Streptomyces sp. SN-593: one gene and its partner. The protein of the gene in region 2 interacts with the protein of the main gene of each other region in a pairwise test. Links are inferred from orthologs where the notes say so. Each region holds a gene or a part of one and is shown on either strand. Other genes may lie near its edges.

The links. The genes of interacting proteins can lie anywhere in the genome.
Region 1: the proteins of ung (region 2) and RVR_RS16355 interact in binary tests that used the Escherichia coli proteins (3 or more experiments, as listed by UniProt). The link is inferred for Streptomyces sp. SN-593 from one-to-one orthologs.

Annotation. Positions count from the first base shown.
Region 1 is NZ_AP018365.1:3,893,396-3,898,905, forward strand. What follows is about bases 1,387-4,382. They hold RVR_RS16355 (type I restriction-modification system subunit M), read right to left. Parts: upstream 3,647-4,382; coding sequence 2,126-3,646; downstream 1,387-2,125. Other genes in these bases: RVR_RS16350 (restriction endonuclease subunit S), read right to left, coding at 1,387-2,129; RVR_RS16360 (DUF3800 domain-containing protein), read left to right, coding at 4,185-4,382. In the rest of the region: RVR_RS16345 (DEAD/DEAH box helicase family protein), read right to left, coding at 1-743; more of RVR_RS16350, read right to left, coding at 930-1,386; more of RVR_RS16360, read left to right, coding at 4,383-5,126. UniProt on the Escherichia coli protein: The subtype gamma methyltransferase (M) subunit of a type I restriction enzyme. The M and S subunits together form a methyltransferase (MTase) that methylates A-2 on the top and A-3 on the bottom strand of the sequence 5'-AACN(6)GTGC-3'.
Region 2 is NZ_AP018365.1:7,917,710-7,922,996, forward strand. The notes cover bases 1,754-4,526. They hold ung (uracil-DNA glycosylase), read left to right. Parts: upstream 1,754-2,689; coding sequence 2,690-3,364; downstream 3,365-4,526. Other genes in these bases: RVR_RS33695 (SDR family oxidoreductase), read left to right, coding at 1,777-2,538; RVR_RS33705 (hypothetical protein), read right to left, coding at 3,455-3,883; RVR_RS33710 (Gfo/Idh/MocA family protein), read left to right, coding at 4,016-4,526. In the rest of the region: RVR_RS33680 (HipA family kinase), read left to right, coding at 1-333; RVR_RS33685 (DUF3037 domain-containing protein), read left to right, coding at 330-713; 3-oxoacyl-ACP reductase FabG, read left to right, coding at 978-1,739; more of RVR_RS33710, read left to right, coding at 4,527-4,933; lnt (apolipoprotein N-acyltransferase), read right to left, coding at 4,896-5,287. UniProt on the Escherichia coli protein: Excises uracil residues from the DNA which can arise as a result of misincorporation of dUMP residues by DNA polymerase or due to deamination of cytosine.

The DNA.
Region 1 (5,510 bases), 4.0 Mb from region 2 along the record:
TTCTCGTCGTAGTCGTGAGTGTCCTGCACAGCCTGGTTGGCGGCCTTCGCGGCGGCGATCTGTGCCTTGAGCTCTTCGAGTTGCCGGGCCAGGTCCGCGTTCTGGGCGCGTTCAGCCGCAAGTTGCTCGGCTTGCTGCTTAAAGCGCGCCTCGTCCTCTGCCTCTTTGGCCTTGAGCTCGGCCTGCCTTAGGGCGCGCGCCTGAGGGGAGAGGGGACGCGGTACAACGCTGGTGTCGAATTCCAGGCCGGCGGGGGGCAGTGCGGCGGGCCGGAGTGCATAGGTCCGGGCGAACCAGTAGAGGGAGTGGAACAGCTCCCTGACACTTGCCTCAGCGATGGACTTCGGGACCGGGGCGGCCTTGTGCACGGCATTGTTCCCATGCCGGCGGATGAGGTCCATCTTGGCGTTGACCCTCGGCCCCACGAGCTGCCGAAAGGTCGGCTCGTGGAGCATCGCCGCGAGGTCCTTCTTGTAGGGCTGGCTGAGGCTGCTGTCCTTGTCATACATCCAGCGGGCCGCGATCTCGATGGCGCGGCGGGCGTAGAAGCAGGCGGCTCGGGGATCGTGATGGATCAGCCGCTCGGCGCGGGTCGCTTCATCGTAGAGGGCGGGCCATTCGGCATAGAGGAAGGCGAAGTTGCCACCTGCGGCACGGCCGATGCTACCGGCGGCGGCGCGGTCGCGGGCGGCCCTGTCCTGCTGGGTCCGTCCCTGGCCGTCGCAGTTCTGCAAGTCACCCATGCCGGTGCCCCTCCCCTGTTACGCAGCTCAATCGTACGGGTCCGGGGAGCCCCGGACCCGTACGAGGTCGACAGATCTTGTCCGTCTCCTACGGCAGAGCCGCCCCTGGACCCGGGCTCCCCTGCTCGACCGCAGGGGCGGCGTGTGGTGCGGTCGGCGCTATGCACCGGGTACACCGGAGGCGGCTTACGCCGCGCCGCCGGTCGCCTCATGATCCCAGAGGGCGCCGGAGAAGGCACGGTGTTGCAGGGAGGTGAAGAGTTCGTCGAGGGTGGCGAGGTGGGTCAGGTGACACTGTTTGACCTCCTGCAAACGGTTCAGCCGGCTCAAGAACGCGTGCTGCCGGCCCAAATCCGGCACTGCAATCGGGCTTTCCTTCACAGCGCCCGTACTAATGGTATTGAGTCCAGAAGTCGTGTTCGCCGACCTCAGCAAGTGACGTCTACCCACCGCAGAATTCAGATACATCTCCACATATTCGGGAACGAGATACTGACGATCCACTCGAATCCGGATCAAGTGGTTCTGGTGCGTACAGACATCAATTGAACCGTCCCATAGCGCAACACGTCCAACTTCGGAAGGATTTCCGTGCCCTTCCACAACTAGCAGATCGCCAGCCGCAAGGCGAGTGCGCTCGATTTCTTGCGGACTCGCCTGCAGCGTTTTGATCACATCCAGTTTCAAATAGCCCCTGTAAACATTCGCTACGCGAAGGTAGGGCACCTCCTGAGGCTTGGAAGTCCGGGCGCTTGAAAGCTGGAGTCCTCCCTGCACTTGAGCGAAGTCGGCCAACCTTGCCGACTTCGGCAGATCGCCGAACGTGTCGAGGAAGATGGACTGGGCGAGGTCGTCGAGGAGGTCGATAGCCTCGTGGCGCTTGATACGGAGGGCGTCCACCTGGTCGAAGAAGGCGGCGATGCGCTTCTGCTCCGCAAGTGGGGGCAACGGGACCATAAGGCGTCGCAAGTAGGATTCTGGAACCCGCCTCTGACCGCCACTGCCAGTCATCCGAAGCTCACCCTCGACACGGATCCAATGCTGTCGAAGAAATCTCAGCAAGTATCGTGCGTCCGCGTCTTGCTTAGGCCGAATAACATGGAATTCCGTAGAACCTGCACCGATTTCGTGCTCAAGCCGCGCCTGCGCGATCTTGCCATTTTGGAAACATGGCGTGATTTTCGCGACAAGAATATCTCCGGTGCAGAAAGGCGTGTAACCGGTACGCACTTCACCGTACCGCCGCGTCACACCAGGAGCCGTAGTTCCGAGCTCAGAAACATCCGCCATACCCAGAAATGACACCTCGGTTTCAGGATCGATGGGTTTTTTATGCGACGGATTAATCTCAGCAATATCACCCAACGGCAGGGATGCGAAACTCATGCGAACATCCCTTTCAGCTCCGCCGTGCCCTTAGCGATTTCTTCGTTGAGTTGCTCCAAATCAGCCAGGACCTCCACCGGGGTCCGCGTCACGATCTCCTGGTAAACGATTTCCTTGTATCGGTTCAGGGAGAGGTCGTAGCCCTGGGCCGCGATATCCGCCTTGGGTACGCAGAAACTCTGCTCGGTCCGTGCCCGGCCTCGCTCCGCGCCATCCCGTTCCTGCCAGCGGGCCAGGATGTCGGGGAGGTTATTCCTCAAGAGTTCGTCGGCCGTCAGCGGGTCGCCCTGCGGGCGGACTCCTAGGCGCTCCTCGGGAAGCAACGGGTTCCGCTTGTCATCTAGACTCAGACCGTCCGCTTGCATGTCGTAGAACCAGACATGGTCCGTGCCACCCGAGTCCGTCTTCGTGAAGAACAGGATCGCCGTCGATACACCCGCGTACGGCTTGAACACTCCGCTCGGTAGCTTGACTACCGCTTGGAGCTGCTGCTCCTCCACCAGGATGCGGCGCAGTTCCTTGTGTGCCTTCGTCGAACCGAACAGCACCCCATCGGGGACAATGACGGCCGCCCGGCCACCGGGCTTAAGGAGCCGCAAGAAAAGGGCCAGGAACAGCAGTTCCGTCTTCTTCGTTTTGACGATGCGCTGGAGGTCCACCGCCGTGGACTCGTAGTCCAGGCTCCCCGCGAAAGGTGGGTTCGCGAGGATCAGGGAGTAGCGTTCGGCCTCGTCGGCCGCGCTCTCCGCAAGCGAGTCACGGTGCCGGATGTCCGGGTTCTCCACGCCGTGGAGCAACATGTTCATGGAGCCGATGCGGAGCATCGTGTTGTCGAAGTCGAAGCCGTGGAACGTCTTCTCGTTGAAGCGCTTGCGCTGCTCGGCACCCAGCAGCGACTCGCGGTGTACCCGCTGCATGTACGACGCCGCCTGCACCAGGAAGCCAGCCGTGCCGCACGCCGGGTCGCAGATCTCGTCGCGAGGTCCAGGCTGGGTCATCTCGACCATCAGGTCGATGATGTGCCGCGGCGTGCGGAACTGACCGTTCTGGCCTGACGTGGCGATCTTAGCGAGCAGGTACTCGTAGATGTCGCCCTTAGTGTCGCTGGTGTCCATGGAGATGCCGTCGAGGAGGTCGACGACCTTCGCCAGCAGGTTCGGCCCGGGAATCGTGAACCGGGCGTCCTTCATGTGGTGGGAGTATGTCGATTCGTCCCCGCCCATGCGGCGCAAGTACGGGAAGGCGCCATCGGCGACGACCCCGTACATGATCTCGGGATCCTTGACCTTGAAGTTCTGCCAGCGTAGATCCTGCTGGTCGTCCGTGAAGAAGGGGTCCGGGTCAGGCTTGCCCGTTGCTGTCGCCTTGCGGTCCTTACGGGTCTGGATCTCGTCCAGCCGCTTGATGAAAAGCAGATAGGTGATCTGCTCCATCACCTCCAGTGGGTTGGAGATACCGCCGGACCAGAACGCGTCCCAGACGCGCCCCACCTTGCTCTTCAGTTCGCCCGTAATCACACCGTGGATCCTACGACCACCAAGCCCCCGGGAGGACCATCTTGCGGTCTCCCAGACAGCCCCCGCCCGTTCAGACCCCAACGTCCGCACGCCCGGTCGTGCCCGAACCGCCAGCCAGACGCGGCCCCACCGCAGAGCCGCCAGCCAGGGCCGATACCAGGCGCAGGCCGTACAGCCGGGCTCCGCGCTCCAGCTCGGGCGGCAGCGAGGGTGACTTCGGCAGGATGCCGCCGTCCCGGGTGTCCGTCATTTCCGCCTGCACGAGTCCTACAGCTGGTCGAACCACGGGCAGCTCAAGATCTTCCGCAGACCGGCCCAGCACACTTCCAGGCCGCCGTGCACTTGGATGGCGTTTTCGGCTTCGCCGCCAGAGCAGGCTGAAACCCGCTCACCAATCAACCGACGGTGACGCCCGTCTTGACTGCCCGTCGCTACCTTGGCAGGATCGGACTCAGCAAGCAAAACATCGCGCATATGGCTGCGCAGACCCTGTGGCCGTCCCTTCGGGGGCGGCCACAGACGTGTTTACGGAGGTTCGGTGCATCTTTGCTACATCGACGAGGCGGGCAACGGGCAAACACTTGATCCCGCGCGGCCTGATGCCCCTCCGGTCCTCGTCGTCGGCGGATTCACCGTGCCCCGGAACCACATCAAGTCCCTCACCTGGGCCTTCCTCGACGTCAAGAAGCATTACCGACCGCAGCTTCGGAACGCGGACCAGCTCTCGGACGTGATCCAGCACGAGATCAAGGGCGCGGACGTTCGCAAGAACCTGCGCGCCGGCAACCACGGCTGGCGGCGTGCGGCCATGGAGTTGATCGCTTCACTCCTCGACATGCTGGAGGCTCACGAAGCGCGTCTCCTCGCTCGTGTGTGGATCAAGGAAGAGAGGCTGGCGTTCGACGAGTCCGGAGTCTACCCGGCCTCCGTCGCCGCGCTGAACGAGACCTTCCAGGCGCAGCTCGCCCACGAGCACTCGCGCGGCATGATGGTGCTCGACAGCCGTACGAAGGTGAAGAACGCCCCCAACGTGCACTGCGTGACCACCCGCAAATACCGCACGGGTGGGGACAGCCTGCGCGGGGTCATCGAGTCCCCGGTCTTCGGGCACAGCGACACTCACACGCTCCTCCAAGTCGCTGATTTGGCGGTGTCCTCCCTCCTGTTTCCGATCGCGTGTCATGCCTACCTGAGCGACGTGACGTGGAATGTGCACTGCGACGATGCTTATCGGCCACTGCGAGAGCAGTTCGGTCAACGGCTGAAGAAGCTGCAGTTCCGTTACCAGGACGCCGGAGGGAAGTGGCGGGGTGGGATCGTGGTGTCCGACCGACGGACGCAGCAGCCGTCGAATCTCATGTTCGGCCCCCGCAAGACTCCTGCCCTTCCTTCGGCCTCCATCCCCTACCAGCAGGGCATGCGGTACGGCGATACTCTGCCGGGGGCAGGAGCAACAGAGGGTCTGCCATCCGCGCCCTGATCGAAGCATGTGAACGAAGACGAGGAGACGGGGTGGTAGCCGCGTCAGCTGCCACCCCTGTCGAGGCAGCGCAGCGTTGCTGCAGGAAGAGCCCGCCTTCTCTGGGAGAAATTTGGGAGACGATCATGGAAAAACGGCCTCCCGAGACCCGCTCAGACCAACCCCCACCCCACCCCCTGACCTGCGGTTTCCCGAATCCCGCAGGTCACGCCAGGGCCTCAACTGCCTTCGGGACGAAGAGGCCGTGGGTTCAAATCCCGCCACCCCGACTCCAAAGCAACAGGTCAGGGCCCTGATCTTTTCGAGGATCGGGGCCCTGAGTCGTTCCCGGGGTGGCTTGGGGGCCATGTGGAAGCCAGCCTCGGCATCCCGCTTCCGGGCGGG
Region 2 (5,287 bases):
TGGCGGTCGGCGCCCGCCGCGTCGGCCAAGCCGTACGACGCGACCGACCACGCGCTGTCCCGGTTCTCGCCCGAACCCGCGGCAGTGGCACCGGAGTTGGCGGCCAAGGTGACGGAGTCGCTGCTCACCGAGGTGACCGCCCTGGTGCCGGACGAGTGGCTGCTCGACGAGCCGGGCTTCGACTCGCCGGACGACGTGCGCGCGGCGTACCGCGAGCTGCTGGGCGCCCGTGCGGCCGACATCCACGAACGCATCACCACCGCCCGCGTGAAGGCGAAACAACCGCCGCCGGAGTGGCTGCGCACCTGGGTCGAGGGGAAGAACGCGGAATGAGCGGGCGGGACGTCTTCGAGTACGCGGTGGTGCGGGTGGTGCCGCGGATCGAGCGCGGCGAGCTGATCAACGCGGGCGTGCTGGTGTACTGCCGCGCGCAGGAGTACGTGGGCGCGAGGGTGCACCTCGACGTGGCGCGGCTGCGCTGCCTCGACCCCCGGGTCGACGTGGAGGGCGTCGAGGCGGCGCTGCGCGGCTACCAGGGCATCTGCGAGGGGGGGACCGCCGCCGGGCAGGCGGCCGGGGACGACCCCGGGCGCAGGTTCCGCTGGCTGACGGCCCCGCGCAGCACGATCGTGCAGCCCGGGCCGATCCACACCGGCCTCACCCCGGACGCGCGCAAGGAGGCCGACCGCCTCCTCGACCTCCTCGTCCGCTGAGCGGCCGCCCGCCGCCCGCCCGCCGCGCCGCCCGCTGCCCGCACGCGCCCAGGGCCGCCGGGAACGCCTTCCAGGCCGGGGCCCCGGGGGAGGGACGGCGCGACCGGACCTCCGCCGGCGGGCGGCCCCGAAAGCGGCGAAACCGCCCGCTCCGGGGGGTCCTGTTGACAGCGTCAGCGCCCCCTCCTACGGTTCGGGACGTGACCTACTAAGCGGTCGCTCATCGGGCGGGCGCGTCATCGGGCCGAGGCTGAGGAGACGAAGATGTCCACCACCGACCAGCGCGTCGCGATCGTGACGGGCGGGGCCCGCGGTATCGGAGCGGCGACCGCGGTGCGGCTGGCCGCCGAGGGCCGGGCCGTCGCCGTCATCGACCTGGACGAGGGCGCCTGCAAGGGGACCGTGGAGTCGATCACGGGCGCGGGCGGCCGCGCGATCGCGGTCGGCGCGGACGTCTCGGACGAGGCCCAGGTCGAGGCGGCCGTCGCCAGGGTGGCCGAGGAACTGGGCGCGCCCACCATCCTGGTGAACAACGCGGGCGTGCTCCGCGACAACCTGCTCTTCAAGATGTCCGCCGCCGACTGGGACACCGTGCTGGGCGTGCACCTGCGCGGCGCGTTCCTGATGACCCGCGCGGTCCAGAAGCACATGGTGGACGCGAAGTTCGGCCGGGTGGTGAACCTGTCCTCGTCCTCGGCGCTGGGCAACCGCGGGCAGGCCAACTACGCCGCCGCGAAGGCGGGCATGCAGGGGTTCACCAAGACCCTCGCCATCGAACTCGGCAAGTTCGGCGTCACCGCGAACGCGGTCGCGCCCGGCTTCATCGTCACCGACATGACCGCCGCCACCGCCGCCCGGGTCGGCATGGGCTTCGAGGAGTTCCAGGCCGCGGCCGCCACCCAGATCCCGGTGCAGCGGGTCGGCCGCCCCGAGGACGTCGCGGGCGCCATCGCGTTCTTCACCGGCGACGCGGCCGGCTTCGTCTCCGGCCAGGTGCTGTACGTCGCCGGCGGCCCGCTCGACTGACCCGCGCACCCCACCAGTAGCGAAGGCGTACCAGCACATGACTGAACTCCCCCCGGACAGCGGCCGCGCCGCGATCGTCACCGGTGCCAGCCGCGGCATCGGCTACGGGATAGCCGAGGCGCTCGTCGCCCGCGGCGACCGTGTCTGCATCACCGGCCGCAACGAGGACGCGCTCAAGGAGGCCGTCGAGCGCCTCGGCGGTGGCGACCGGGTGATCGGCGTGGCCGGCAAGGCACACGACGAGGCGCACCAGGAGGCGGCCGTCGGCCGCGCGATGGAGGCGTTCGGCCGGATCGACCACCTCGTCAACAACGCGGGCACCAACCCGGTCTTCGGGCTGCTCACCGACCTCGATCTCGGCGTCGCCCGCAAGGTCTACGAGACCAACGTGCTGTCCGCGCTCGGCTTCGCGCAGCAGACCTGGCGCGCGTGGCAGCAGGAGAACGGCGGCTCGATCGTCAACATCGCCTCCATCGCCGGGATCGCCCCCTCGCCGTTCATCGCCGCCTACGGAATGAGCAAGGCGGCCATGGTCAACCTGACGGTGCAGCTCGCCGCCGAGATGGCGCCCAAGGTGCGGGTCAACTCCATCGCCCCGGCGGTGGTGAAGACGAAGTTCGCCGCGGCGCTGTACGAGGGCCGCGAGGAGGAGGCGGCGGCCGCCTACCCGATGCAGCGACTCGGTGTGCCGGAGGACATCGGCGGCGCGGCGGTGTTCCTGCTGTCCGACCAGGCGTCCTGGATCACCGGGCAGAACCTGGTGGTCGACGGCGGCCTCATGCTCAAGGCAGGCGCCTGAGCGCGGGCGGCACCGGTGCGGAGGCGGCGTCTCGCCGTCGCCGCACCGGCCGCGCCGCCCGGTTCGCGGACGGGGGCGGGAGTGTCAGTGGGGCGCGGTAGTTTCGGGATCAGTAACCGATCGCGTACCGGAGGTTCCCGACGTGCCCAGCATGCTGCCCGACTCCTGGCAGGCCGTACTCGGCGAGGAGTTGGACAAGCCCTACTTCCAGCAGCTCACCGACTTCGTCGCGGCCGAGCGGCGGGAGCACCAGGTCTTCCCGCCCGAGGAGGAGGTGTTCGCCGCCCTGGCGGCCACCCCGTTCGACAAGGTGAAGGTGCTGGTGCTCGGCCAGGACCCGTACCACGGCGCGGGGCAGGGCCACGGGCTGTGCTTCTCCGTGCGGCCCGGGGTGCGGACCCCGCCGTCGCTGCGGAACATCTTCAAGGAGCTGAAGGACGAGTTCGGCTACCCGGTGCCGGACAACGGCTACCTGATGCCCTGGGCCGAGCAGGGCGTCCTGCTGCTCAACGCGGTGCTGACGGTCCGCGAGGGCGAGGCCAACTCGCACAAGGGCAAGGGCTGGGAGAAGTTCACCGACGCGGTCATCCGCGCCGTCTCGGACCGCCCCGACCCGGCCGTCTTCGTGCTGTGGGGGAACTACGCGAAGAAGAAGAAGCCGCTCATCGACGCCGACCGCCACACCGTCATAGAAGGCGCCCACCCCTCGCCGCTGTCGGCGAAGCTCTTCCTCGGCAGCCACCCCTTCACGCAGATCGACGAGGCGGTCAAGTCCCAGGGCCACGAGCCGATCGACTGGCGCATCCCCGACCTGGCGTCCGTGTAGCGGTACCGGCCGGGAGGCCCCACGAGGCCGCGACGGCGACCCGGCCCCCGGCCCGGGGTCGGGTCCGGGCCGGGAACCGGGAGCAGGGGGTCAACGGCGGTAGACCTGGTGGCAGATCGAGGACGCCTGGCCGTCCGGCGCCCAGCCGCCGTACTCCTCGCCGAGCCCGCAGACGTCGGGCGCGGTCGGCGGCGCCGGACGGGCGGGGCCGCGCGGGCGGGGGACCACGGGCCGCGCGGCCGTACGCGGGGGAGGCGCCGCCCGCGCGGGGCCGGCCGCCCCCGGCGCGCCCGGCGACGGGGTGTCCGACGGCGGGGTGTCCGGACGCGTCGTGGCGAGCACCCGGTGGGAAGGCGCCGGCACCACCCGCACGTCGTCGGGCCGCTCGGGCCGCCCGGACACCGGTCGCTGCGCCTCGCCGCCGCCGGTCGGCGGCGGCGAGACGGTGGTGCACCCGGCGAGCGCGTACACCGCGCACAGCGCGAACACCGGGGCCTGGAAGGGGAGGAGGCCACGCACCCGCGTCACTGTGCCGCACCCGGCACGGCGGCGGGTATTCCCCGCAGGGGTGAATGTGCGCCCCGTATGCTGCCGTGACACCGCACGGCCCGTACCGCACCAGGAGCACGGATGGCAGCGCCCAGCGCCCCCTTGAAGATCGGCGTCATCGGACTCGGTGACATCGCGCGGAAGGCGTACCTGCCGGTGCTCGCGGCGCAGCCGGGGCTGGAACTGCACCTGCACACCCGGACCCCCGCGACCCTGGCCGCGGTCGGGGACGCCTACCGGCTGCCGCACCGGCACGCCACCTTGGACGCACTGCTGGACCAGGGCCTCGACGCGGCCTTCGTGCACGCCCCCACCGTCCACCACGGGGAGATCGGCGCCCGCCTGATCGAGGCCGGTGTCCCGACCTACGTCGACAAGCCGCTCGCCTACGACCTGGCCGGCGCCCGCCGCCTGGTGGACCTCGCCGAGACGCGCGGCGTGCCGCTGGCCGTCGGCTTCAACCGCCGCCACGCACCCGGGTACGCGCAGTGCCTCGACCACCCGCGCGACCTGATCCTGATGCAGAAGAACCGGGTCGGCCTCGCGGACGAGGTGCGCACGGTCGTCTTCGACGACTTCGTGCACGTCGCCGACACGCTGCGCTTCCTGGCGCCGGGCCCGATCGAGCAGGTCCGGGTCTCCGCCCGGGTGCGGGACGGGCTGCTGCACCACGTGGTGGCGCACCTGTCGGGCGACGGCTTCACCGCGATCGGGTCCATGAACCGCATGAGCGGGTCCACCGAGGAGATCCTCGACGTCAGCGGTGCCGACTCCCGCCGCCAGGTGCTCAACCTCGCCGAGGTGGTCGACCACAAGGGCCAGCCGAGCGTGCGGCGCCGCGGGGACTGGGTGCCGGTGGCGCGCCAGCGCGGCATCGAGCAGGTCGCCCTCGCCTTCCTCGACGCGGTCCGCGCAGGCCGGCCGCTCGACGCGCGGGACGCGCTGCGCACCCACGAGCTGTGCGAGCGGATCGTCGCGGAGATCACCGGGAGTCCGGTGCCGGGTCAGGAGACCGGTTGAGCGGGGGCGCCGAGAGGCCGGCGGGAGCCGGGGACCCAGCGGGGGGAGCGGCCCCCTCGGACAGGTCGTCGGATGTGGCGGGCGGGTGGTCGCCGCCCTGATCGGCGGGGCGGGCCGGTTCGGTCCCGCCGGGCGCTTCGGTCCCGGGCACGCCGGCCGCGCGGCCCGGCCCGGTCGCCTCGGCACGTGCGGCGGCCGCGGCCCCGCGGCGCACGGTGCGGACCGTCTCGCGGACCGCGGCGGCGAGCACCAGCAGCAGGGCGAGCCGCGGCACCCAGTCGCCGAACCGCACATACGGGCTCGTGTCCGTGGCGGTCGGCACGTCGTACACCGCGGCGGTGCTGCCGCCCGTGC